DNA from 2 places in the Nocardioides sp. QY071 genome. Region 2 is predicted to be linked to the other one. Evidence: predicted binding sites of a transcription regulator. Region 2 holds the regulator's gene; the other holds the start of a gene.
What was found. Region 2 encodes LexA, which represses DNA repair genes until DNA is damaged. Its sites were predicted from a motif close to TCGAACANNTGTTCGA; they were not measured.

Region 1 (5,233 bases), 940 kb from region 2:
CAGCGAGGCATCGAAGATCGCGTCCAGCAGGAAGCCGGTCAGCGCCACACCGACGGAGTACGACGCCAGCACCACCCCGACGTCGATGGCGACCGCTCCCGCGCGACTCACCGGGCCGGCGTACCGACCCGTGACGCTGGCGCGGCTCACCGCTCCACCAGCAGCGCCGGCCCGAGCGGTGCGGGCCCGCGGCGCCGCAGGATCCGGTCGACGATGCCGGTGACCACGGTGTCCAGGCCGGCGACCTGGCTGCGCGCGACGTCGAGGGTCCGCCCGGCCAGGTGGCCCGTGGTCTCGGCCACGATGTCGGGGATCCCGGCGCGCTGCACGAGTGCCTCCACGTCCGCGCGGGCCAGGAGCCGGTCGACGTCGACCCGGTCGAGGAGCCGGTTGACGTCGACCCGCTCGAGCAGGTGGTTGACGTCGATCTGGTCGAGCACGGCGTCGAGGTCGACGTGCTCGAGGATCTCCTCGACCGGCACCGCGTCGACGACCTTGCCGGTGACCGCGCCGGCGACACGGCTGAACAGGCTGTCGTCTGGCGGTGTCATGGACCGAGGATTCCATAGGCTGCGCCCATGAATCTGCTGGTTCCGACGTCGACACTCGGGTGGATCGTCTTCGGTCTCGACATGGTGCTGCGCCTCGTCGCCCTCGGGATCATTCCCGGCAACCGGAAGCCGTCGACCGGCATGGCCTGGCTGCTGCTCATCCTGATCGAGCCGATCGTCGGGTTCTCGGTCTTCCTGCTGCTCGGCCGCACCCGGCTCGGCAACCGCCGGATCACCCGCCAGCGCACGGCGATCGCCGCCATCCGGGAGCGCAGCGCCGAGCTGCCGCTGTCGTTCGACGCGGGCCGGCTGCCCGCCGCGATGGCCGGCGTGGCGAGGCTCAACCAGAACCTCGGCGCGCTGCCGATCACCGGCGGCAACGAGGTCGAGCTGTGGTCCGACTACCGGGCGCTGATGGCCGAGATGGCCCGCGAGATCGACCGGGCACGCAGCCACGTGCACGTGCAGTTCTACATCACCGCCTGGGACGACGTGACCGACCCGGTGTTCCAGGCGATGATCCGCGCGAGCGGGCGCGGCGTCGACGTACGCCTGCTGTTCGACCACATCGGCTCCCGCCGGATCCCGGGCTACCGGAGGATGGTCAAGCGGCTGCGCGGCACCGAGATCGCCTGGCACCCGATGCTGCCGATCAAGCCGCTGCGGGGCCGGTTCCGCCGCCCCGACCTGCGCAACCACCGCAAGATCCTGGTCGTCGACGGCAGCGTCGGCTTCACCGGCTCGCTCAACCTCACCGAGCCCTGTTACAACAAGCCCGCCAACCAGAAGCTCGGCCGCGAGTGGGTCGAGCTGATGGTGCGGTTGGAGGGGCCGGTCGTCGGCGCGCTCAACGCGGTCTTCGCCTCCGACTGGTACGTCGAGACCGGTCGCGTCGTCGACCTGGTCGCGGTCCACGGCGAGCAGGACCGCCGGCCCGAGGAGGTCTTCGACGTCCCCTGCCAAGTGGTGCCGAGCGGCCCCGGCATCGTCGCGGAGAACAACCTGCGCATGTTCACCACGCTGATCTACGCGGCCACGGAGCGGATCTCGCTCACCTCGCCGTACTTCGTCCCCGACGAGTCGCTCCTGTACGCCGTCACGACCGCTGCCGAGCGCGGCATCGACGTCGAGCTGTTCGTCAGTGAGGTGTCCGACCAGTTCCTCGTGGGGCACGCGCAGGCGTCGTACTACAAGGCACTGCTCGAGGCGGGCGTGCGGATCTACCAGTACCCCGCGCCGTACATCCTCCACTCGAAGCACTTCACGATCGACGACCAGGTCGCCGTGGTGGGGTCGAGCAACATGGACCTGCGCTCGTTCGCGCTCAACTACGAGGTGTCGCTGATGATGCCGGACCCCGCCGTGGTGGCGAAGATGCGCCGCGTCGAGGACACCTACCGCGCGCTGTCCAAGGAGCTCACCCTCGAGGCGTGGGAGGAGCGCTCCCCCGGCGCGAAGTACGTCGACAACGTGGCCCGGCTGACCGCCGCCCTGCAGTAGGGGACCCCCGGTCCCGGTCCGCTGGCCCCATCGGGCCACCCGTGGAACGCGACCGTCCTGACCTTCCCTCGAACCATTGCCCTTCCCGGCCGAACTGCCGATCCTCGACATGAGGGTCTCGGTCATCAATTTTGGGGAGGGACCATGAGCGCACTCGAGGCGACCTATGCCGAGCCGGACGTCCGGACCGCGGAGCCCGGTCCGCGCCTGTCCCCCGAGCTCGAGGAGACGATCCTCGAGATCGCCGCGTCCGAGCGCGCCCTGGACGACCTGCTCCTGCGGGCCTCGCGGCTGCACGAGAGCCACCTGCAGCACGACCCGCGCTCCTGCCTGGTCTGCTTCACCGACCGCTGAGAGGTCTGCCCCGGCCGTTTCCGGGCACTGCTGGTCCATGTACATCGGACTCGGCATCGTCCTGCTCGTCGCGGGCCTCGTGCTCGCGCTCGACGTGATCACCGTCGACATCAGCTACGTGAACGACGACGCGCTCGGCACGATCCTGATCGTCGCCGGCGCCCTGGCGATCGTGCTGTCCCTGGTCGTCGCGCCGCCGTGGCGCCGCGACCGCGACCGCGTGGTGCACCACTACGACGACCGGGCCTGATCGACCCACGGCTACGTCCGCCGCGAGAACCGGACGTCCCCGTTGGTCAGCAACTCGGGACGGTAGGTGCGGTCGTGGATGCGATGGTGGTGGTGCGAGCACAGGCTGACGGCGTTCGCCAGGTCGGTGGGCCCGCCTGCTGACCACGGCTTCCAGTGATGCGCCTCGGTCCAGGCTGCCGGGATCGTGCACCCCTCCGCCCGACACCGCCTGTCCCGCAGACGCAACGCACGCCGCTGCGCCTTCGAGAACAACCTCATCCGCCGTCCGAGGTCGAGCACCTCCCCCTTCCCGCCCAGCACGGCCGGGATGATCTGCGCCTGGCACGCCAGCCGCCGCGCCTCGGTCCCCGAGATCGCCTCCTCCCCGTCCCCCGCGATCACTCCTGCGGCCCCCAGATCACTGCACAGCTGGGCAACTCCGATCGTCACGATCACCGTGGTCGCATCCCCACCGTGCTCCGGCAGCCGCGCGGGATCAAGCAGCTCCAGCAACGCCGCGAACGCCTCCGCGTACGCCCGATGCTGCGGCACTCGTTCGCCGCGGACCGCGTCGCCCCCGCGCTGTCGCGGCGAGGTGAAGGCCTGCAGGTAGTGCTTCCACCGCTCCGCCACCGAGGTCGGCAACACACCCGTGATCCGGGTCCGCCCCTCCCCCAGGTCGCGGAACCGCAACGACGCCTTCTCCCGCGCCCGCCCCTCCTCCTCCAGCCGCCGCCCCTCCTCGGCCTGCGCGACCTCCGGCGCCACGACCTCCAAGATCCGGCGCCCCAGCCGCTTCAGCTCCCGGGGCGGGTGCTGGGCGGCGTAGCCGACCAGCGTCTGCTCGGCCTGAGCAGCCAGCCCCGCCCCGAGCTCGGCCGGCAGCCCCTCGACCGCCTCCACGATCACCCGCGCCTGGACCGACGACACCGCCCCGGACCGCATCCCTCCCGCCACCACCGCGCGCCGCTCCAACGCCATCGCGAGATGCAGCTCCGCCCGCGCAGCACGAGGATCGGCCTGCGTCGCATGCGCCAGCCACGCCACGTCCCGCGCACCATGCTCGACCGCGACATCGTCGGACACCGCCAGCACACGCGCCTTCAGCTCGGCAAGCTGCGCCTCCGCCCGCGTGAGCTCGACCAGCGCGACCTCCTTCTCCGCGACCGACATGAACACCGGCTGCACGTCCGCGACGTCCTGCAACACCGCACGAAGCGCGTCCGCACAGCCCGCGATCGGGTGCGGCCGGGCGAGGAGGGCGGTGGACATCCGGGGCTTCCTTCCTGAGGGCGCGACAACTCGGTCTCGCCTTCCAGGAGGAGCCTCCGCGGCTCAGCGGTCGTGACGCACCTGGTGGGTGCGCGCCCTGTCCTGCAACGCTGGGCCTCAGGTCCCCGGGACCACTAGGAGCATCCCGCCGTACGGCCTGCGGCCACCCTACACCTGTTCGAACACATGTTCTACCCCTTGTTCGAACAGGCTCGCCCCGCGGGTCGTTCAGAACCCGATCGAGCGCAGGTAGCTGTCCCCCAGGTTCCCCGCTCCGAGGATGGCGCTCCACGCCCCGAGCACCATGAACGGCCCGAAGGGCACCGCCGTCTTGCGGCCTGCTCTACCACCCGCCATGAGCAGCACCCCGGCCACCGCCCCGAGCAGGAACCCGAGGAACGCACCCACCAGGAAGGTGCCCCACGTCAGGTACGCCGTCATCGCACCCACCAGCCCGGACAGCTTCACGTCCCCGAACCCCATCCCGCCGGGTGCGACGTACCAGACCACGAAGAAGAACGCCCCGAGGATCGCGCCACCCTCGAGCGCCCGCAGCAGCGCGTGCCCGTCCCCGCCGATCACCAGCAGCACTGCCAGCACCGGGTACGACGGCAGCACGATCGCGTCCGGCAGCCGGTGCACGTCGAGGTCGATCAGCGCCAGCACGATCGCCACCGCCGCGAACGTCAGGTACGCCGGCAGCAGCCGCAGCCCGTCCCCGTCGGTGCCGAACCTCAACGCCACCAGCGCGAACACCAGCCCCGTTCCGGCCTCCACCAGCGGGTACCGCGCACTGATCGGCTCCCCGCAGTCGAAGCACCGCCCCCTCAGCACGACCCAGCCCAGCACCGGGACGTTGTGCCGGTTCCGGATCTGGTGCCCGCACCGCGGGCACGCCGACGGCGGGCTCACCACCGACTCCCCCGCCGGCACCCGGTGGGCCACGACGTTGAGGAAGGACCCGATCGCCAGCCCGAGGAGGCCGGCGACGGTGACGACGGCGACCGTGTCCAAGGTGGTCAGCTGCTCCGACTCCAGCTCAGGATCCTCATCTCGCGGTCGGCGATGACGGGTTGCCCTGACTCGTCCCAGATCTGGACCCGCGACCGCAGCACCGGATTGCTTGCCTTGCACGCCGCAGTCACGGTGGTCTCGCCCATGCACACCCGGACGATGAGCTCGACGACGTTGTTCTGGAACCCGAGGACGTAGGTGTTGTCCGGGATCTCGAAGACCGGTCCGGTGTAGCGCGGGTTGCCGTTGTTGATGTCGAACTCGACCTGGCGGGCGATCAGGCCGAACCTCATCACCTGAGCGCCGAAGTT
Region 2 (5,233 bases):
TGGCGCTCGGCCCGCATCAGGGAGATCTCGTTCTCGAAGTCGGCGGCCGAGTCGAAGCCGCGGTAGACGGAGGCGAAGCGGAGATAGGCGACCTCGTCGAGACGACGCAGCGGCGGGAGGATCGCCAGGCCCACCTCGTGGGCCGCGATCTCCGGACTGCCGGCCAGCCGGAGCTGGTCCTCGACCTCCTGGCCCAGCCGGGCCAGGTCGTCCTCGTCCACCGGGCGACCCTTGCAGGCCTTGCGGACGCCGGCGACGGCCTTCTGGCGGGTGAACGGCTCGGTCGCGCCGGAGCGCTTGAGCACGGTCAGCTGCATGGCCTCGACGGTCGTGAACCGCTTCTCACAGCTCGGCGACTGGCAGACCCGGCGGCGCCGGATCGAGCAGCCGTCGTCGGAGACGCGGGAGTCGAGGACCTTGGTGTCGTGGTGCTTGCAATACGGACAGTGCATGGGTCCCCCTCCTCCCGAGGCTACGAGCTGTGGACAACTCCCCCGCCTGTGGAAAAAGGTGGGGCGAACTGTGCGTTTCCGCTCCGGTCCTGTGGGTGACGATGGGTCGCCCTGTGGACTAGATGTGGAGAACTACATCGTTGTAACTACTAGATGTAGTGGTAACCGTACGCCTCGGCCACCAGCGATGCAAGCGCGGGTCGCCGCGAGTTCGCGAGCGGGTCGACCCGGACGACGTTTGCGCAGGTCACCGCCCACAAAGGCCTCCGGACGAGGACTTCCGGACCGGCGTTTCGCGGCCGCCCGACGGCCCGCCGGGACCTCCCGGAAGCGGTGGAGGGCGCGTTGGCTGAGCATTCCACCCACCCATCAGCAACAATGACCGCCGTGACGGGTGGCAAGCGGGCTGGCGATCGGGCGAAGGCGAAGTTCCGTCCCGCCCTGTTGCTGATCGCCGCCGGCGGCACCGTCTCGATCGTGGCCTGGGGGTACCTCGTGGTCGCCGCCATCGACTTCGGCGCGACCGCGCGCCACGACGGCAAGGCGAGCGCGTGGGCGTTCATGGCCGTGGCCTCGCTGGGCGCCATGCTCTGCCTGTTCCTCACCTTCATGCTGGCCATCCGCCTCTCGCGCGCCCTCGGCATGAGCTCGCACCACCACGAGCCGCGCCCCAAGCGCGACCCCGCCACGCCCAAGGGCGGCAAGCGCGCGGCTCGCTGAGCGCGCGACTCACGCACGCGCGAAGGGCGGGATCCGGTTCGGTCGGATCCCGCCCTTCTCATTCCCCAGGCCAATACAGGCCCCATCTCCGCTGGGGTCGAGGCAGCGAAGAAGTCTGGTGGTGCGACTAGTGCGTCGGCACGCGCAGCTCCTGGCCGACGTAGACCATGCTGCCGTCGAGCGTGTTGAGCTGCTGGATGGTCTCCATCATGTCGCGCACGTCGTCGCCCGAGGTCGCGGCGGCGTCGCTGGCGATGTCCCACAGGGTGTCGCCGGGGCCGACGGTCACGAGCTGGACCTGCGGCGCGCCGCCGTCCTGGCGGGTTGCGGCCGAGCCGGCGGCCAGCCAGATCGCCGCGAGGACGACGGCGGTCAGGGCAAGCAGGAAGACGACCGCGCGGCCGCGTCGGGTCAGCCGGACCTGGCCGCGGGCGGCCGGACGGGTGGCCGGACGGGTGGCGGGGCGGGTGGCGGGACGCGTGGTGGCGCGAGCCGGGGCGACACGCGGCGCAAGGGTGATGGTGCTCATGGGATTGACCTCCGGGGGAAGTGGACGGCCCCAGTTGTATCGAGGGGGTCCGACGGAAGGTGTTCGATCAGGCGTTCGATCGAACATGTGTACGAGATTAGATCAGGTGTTCGAAGATTTCCAGCACCGTTCGAAAGTTCGTTCGACCGGCGTGTCGCGACACGCGGTTCGAACAGATGTTTGAAACCGGGGGCCGGATTCGGTTAGCGTCGTCACACGGGCCCGGTCGATCCGGACCACACCACGCGATCTGATCTGGAGGGCGACCATGGCTGAGCGCAAGGGCACCCAGCGCAAGGGCGACGGCAAGGCGAGCAGCGTCACTGAGCTGCCCGACGGACCGGCCGACGCGACCGGGCTGACCCCGCGCCAGCAGCGGGTCCTGGCCCACATCAAGGACAGCATCGAGAAGCGCGGCTACCCGCCGAGCATGCGCGAGATCGGCCAGGCGGTCGGCCTCACCAGCACCTCCAGCGTCGCCCACCAGCTGCGCACCCTGGAGGAGAAGGGCTTCCTGAAGCGCGACCCCAACCGGCCCCGCGCCCTCGAGGTGTTCCTGCCCGAGGTGATGGCGGCGCGACGCGCGATGGGCACCGCCGAGGAGACGACGTACGACGAGACCGGGATCGGCGACGCCGCGCCGGTGCCGGCCAACGTCCCGGTCGTGGGCCGGATCGCGGCCGGTGGCCCGATCCTCGCCGAGGAGCGGGTCGAGGACGTCTTCCCGCTGCCTCGTCAGCTCGTCGGCGACGGACAGCTGTTCCTGCTCGAGGTCAGCGGCGAGTCGATGATCGAGGCCGCGATCTGCGACGGCGACTACGTCGTGATCCGCCAGCAGCCCACCGCTGAGAACGGCGAGATCGTGGCGGCCATGATCGACGGCGAGGCCACGGTCAAGACGTTCCAGCGCAAGGGCGGCCAGGTCTGGCTGCTCCCCCACAACCCCGCGTTCGAGCCCATCGACGGCACCAACGCGACCATCCTCGGCAAGGTGACGGCGGTTCTCCGGCGGGTGTGAGGTTTGCCTGACCGGGCGGTGACATAGGGTCTGCATGTCCTGTCGCCATCTCCGAAGGCCGGTCCTGATGTCTCGTCGCAGCCACTTCCCCTTCCTCGGGCTGCTGTCCGCGCTGCTCGCAGCCCTGCTCACCGTGTCCGTCCTCGGCGGCACCGCACGGGCGGACGACACCGATCCGGCCGCTGATCCGGCTGCGCCGGGCGCCGCCGTCCCGGTCGACATCGACGACGACGTCGCCCAAGCGACCGCGGAGCAGGCGCTCGAGACGGTGCAGGACATCGTCGAGGCCGCCCCGAACGCCGCGCCGACCGACGCCACGACCGGCGCCGACCTGACCATGGCGCTGCGCGACCTCGCGCTCACCCGCGACGACCTGCCGACGAGCCTGCAGGACGACGCCGCGCGGCTGCTCGCCCGCCCCGGCACCGGCTACCGGCCGCCGCCGGGCTCCGGCGGCATCGAGTGCACCAACGGCTCGGGGCTGCCCTGCTACACCGCGCCCGAGGCGGCGCCGACCTGCGGCAGCGGCATCTGCGTCCACTACGTCCAGGGCGCCTACTCGCCGAGCACGGGCTCGGACGCCCCCGCGCCCAACTACCCCGCGGCCGTGCTCAACGTGATGAAGAACGTCGCGAGCCGCTACGTCGCCTCGGGCTACCGCACGCCGGTCAGCGACGGCAACGAGTTCGACGTCTACCTCGCCGACCTCGGCAAGCGCGGCCTCTACGGCTACTGCACGACCGACCAGCGGGTCGGGGGCCACGTGACGGCGGCCGCGTACTGCGTCCTCGACAACGACTACGCCGAGTTCGGCCCGGTGCCCGGCCCCCTCGGCAACCTGCAGGTGACCGCGGCGCACGAGTACTTCCACGCCGTCCAGTTCGCCTATGACGTCAACGAGGACACCTGGCTGCTCGAGGCGACCGCGACCTGGGCCGAGGACGAGGTCTACCCGGCGATCAACGACAACCTGCAGTACCTCAAGGGCGGTCCCCTGGGTCAGCCGGCGCAGCCGCTGGACCACCGCAAGGGCCTGGCTCCCTACGGCGCGTGGATCTTCTTCAAGTACCTCAGCGAGCACTTCCCGGCCGTCAACGGCCCCGGCGGCATGCCGACCATCGTGCGCGACATCTGGGACCTGGCGGCCGGCCCGGCCAACTCGCGGCAGGCGATCAACGCCGCACTAGCGGCGCGCGGCACCGACCTGCGCACCCAGTTCGGCTGGTTCGCGGCGGCCAACCGCCGCCCGGCGCTGAACTACGCCGAGGGTGGGGCCTACCCGCGGGCCAGGCTGTGGCGCGGCGTGAAGCTGTCCGGCTCGCGGCGCTCGGTCTCCGACTCGGTCGAGCTGCGGCACCTCGCCTCGCGGACCATCCGCTTCAAGTCGAAGTTCCGTGGCAAGGCCCACCTGCGCGTCCACGTGGACGGCCCCAAGCGCAAGAAGGGCGGCTACGTCCTGGTCACGATCAAGAAGAAGGGCCAGGCGCCGCTCACCAAGATGGTCAAGATCAACCGCAAGGGCGACAAGACCAAGCGCTACGAGTTCGGCAAGAAGGTGCAGTGGATCGAGATCACCTTCGCCAACGCCGGCAAGAAGGACGCGACGGCGAAGGTCAGCGCCACCGCGCGCTGACGCCCCGCTGACACCACGAAGGTCGTGGGTCAGGCCCGGCCGCTGAGGCGGCCCAGGGCCTGGCGCACGACCTTCGGGTCGTTCGTGGGCCACATCGGGGGCAGGCTGGCCTTGAGGAACGAGCCGTAGCGGGCGGTCGCCAGCCGCGGATCGAGTACGGCGACCACGCCACGGTCGCTCGTCGTGCGGATCAGGCGCCCGGCGCCCTGCGCGAGCAGCAGCGCGGCGTGGGTCGCGGCGACCTGCATGAAGCCGTTGCCGCCCGCCTGGTCGGCGGCCTTCTGCCGCGCGCTCATCAGCGGGTCGTCGGGCCGCGGGAACGGGATCCGGTCGATGATCACCAGCTGGCAGGTGTCGCCGGGGACGTCGAGGCCCTGCCACAGGCCGAGGGTGCCGAACAGGCAGGTGTGCGGGTCCTCCAGGAACTGGCGGGCCAGCTCGGGCAGCTGTGCCTCTCCCTGGGCGAGGGTGGTCAGGTGCGGCAGCGCCTTGCGGACGTGCTCGGCGGCGGCCTCCGCGGCCCGGCGGCTGGAGAACAGCCCGAGGGTGCGGCCGTCGGCCTGGTCGACCAGCTCGGTGATCTCGTCGAGCTGGGCCGGCCCGAGGCCGTCGCGGCCGGGCGGGGGCAGGTGGCGGGCGACGTACAGGATGCCCTGCTTGGCGTAGTCGAACGGGCTGCCGACGTCGAGGCCGCGCCACGGCTGGGCGTCGTCGGGCCACTCCTGGCGCGGCGCCTCGGGCGCGACCCGCTCGGACGGCTTGAGGCCGACCGAGCCGGCGACCGTCGCGAAGTCGCCGCCGAGCATGAGGGTCGCCGAGGTGAGCACGACGGTGTTGTCGGAGAGCAGCTTGTCGCGCATCTGGGCCCAGACCTGGAGCGG

Region 1: a site for LexA is predicted at 4,087-4,102, ahead of QI633_RS17015 (HNH endonuclease signature motif containing protein). Genes of this name have one in related genera too.

Annotation. Positions count from the first base shown of each region.
Region 1 covers NZ_CP124681.1:3,511,357-3,516,589, forward strand. The annotation lists gene QI633_RS16990 (RDD family protein) at 1-111, opposite strand, end outside; gene QI633_RS16995 (hypothetical protein) at 147-551, opposite strand; gene cls (cardiolipin synthase) at 579-2,051, shown strand; gene QI633_RS17005 (hypothetical protein) at 2,196-2,405, shown strand; gene QI633_RS17010 (DUF6458 family protein) at 2,443-2,655, shown strand; gene QI633_RS17015 (HNH endonuclease signature motif containing protein) at 2,667-3,908, opposite strand; gene QI633_RS17020 (A24 family peptidase) at 4,137-4,922, opposite strand; gene QI633_RS17025 (hypothetical protein) at 4,928-5,233, opposite strand, start outside.
Region 2 covers NZ_CP124681.1:4,452,824-4,458,056, forward strand. The annotation lists gene nrdR (transcriptional regulator NrdR) at 1-452, opposite strand, end outside; gene QI633_RS21470 (hypothetical protein) at 840-1,172, shown strand; gene QI633_RS21475 (LysM peptidoglycan-binding domain-containing protein) at 1,300-1,701, opposite strand; gene lexA (transcriptional repressor LexA) at 1,970-2,719, shown strand; gene QI633_RS21485 (MXAN_6640 family putative metalloprotease) at 2,787-4,352, shown strand; gene QI633_RS21490 (ATP-dependent DNA helicase) at 4,382-5,233, opposite strand, start outside.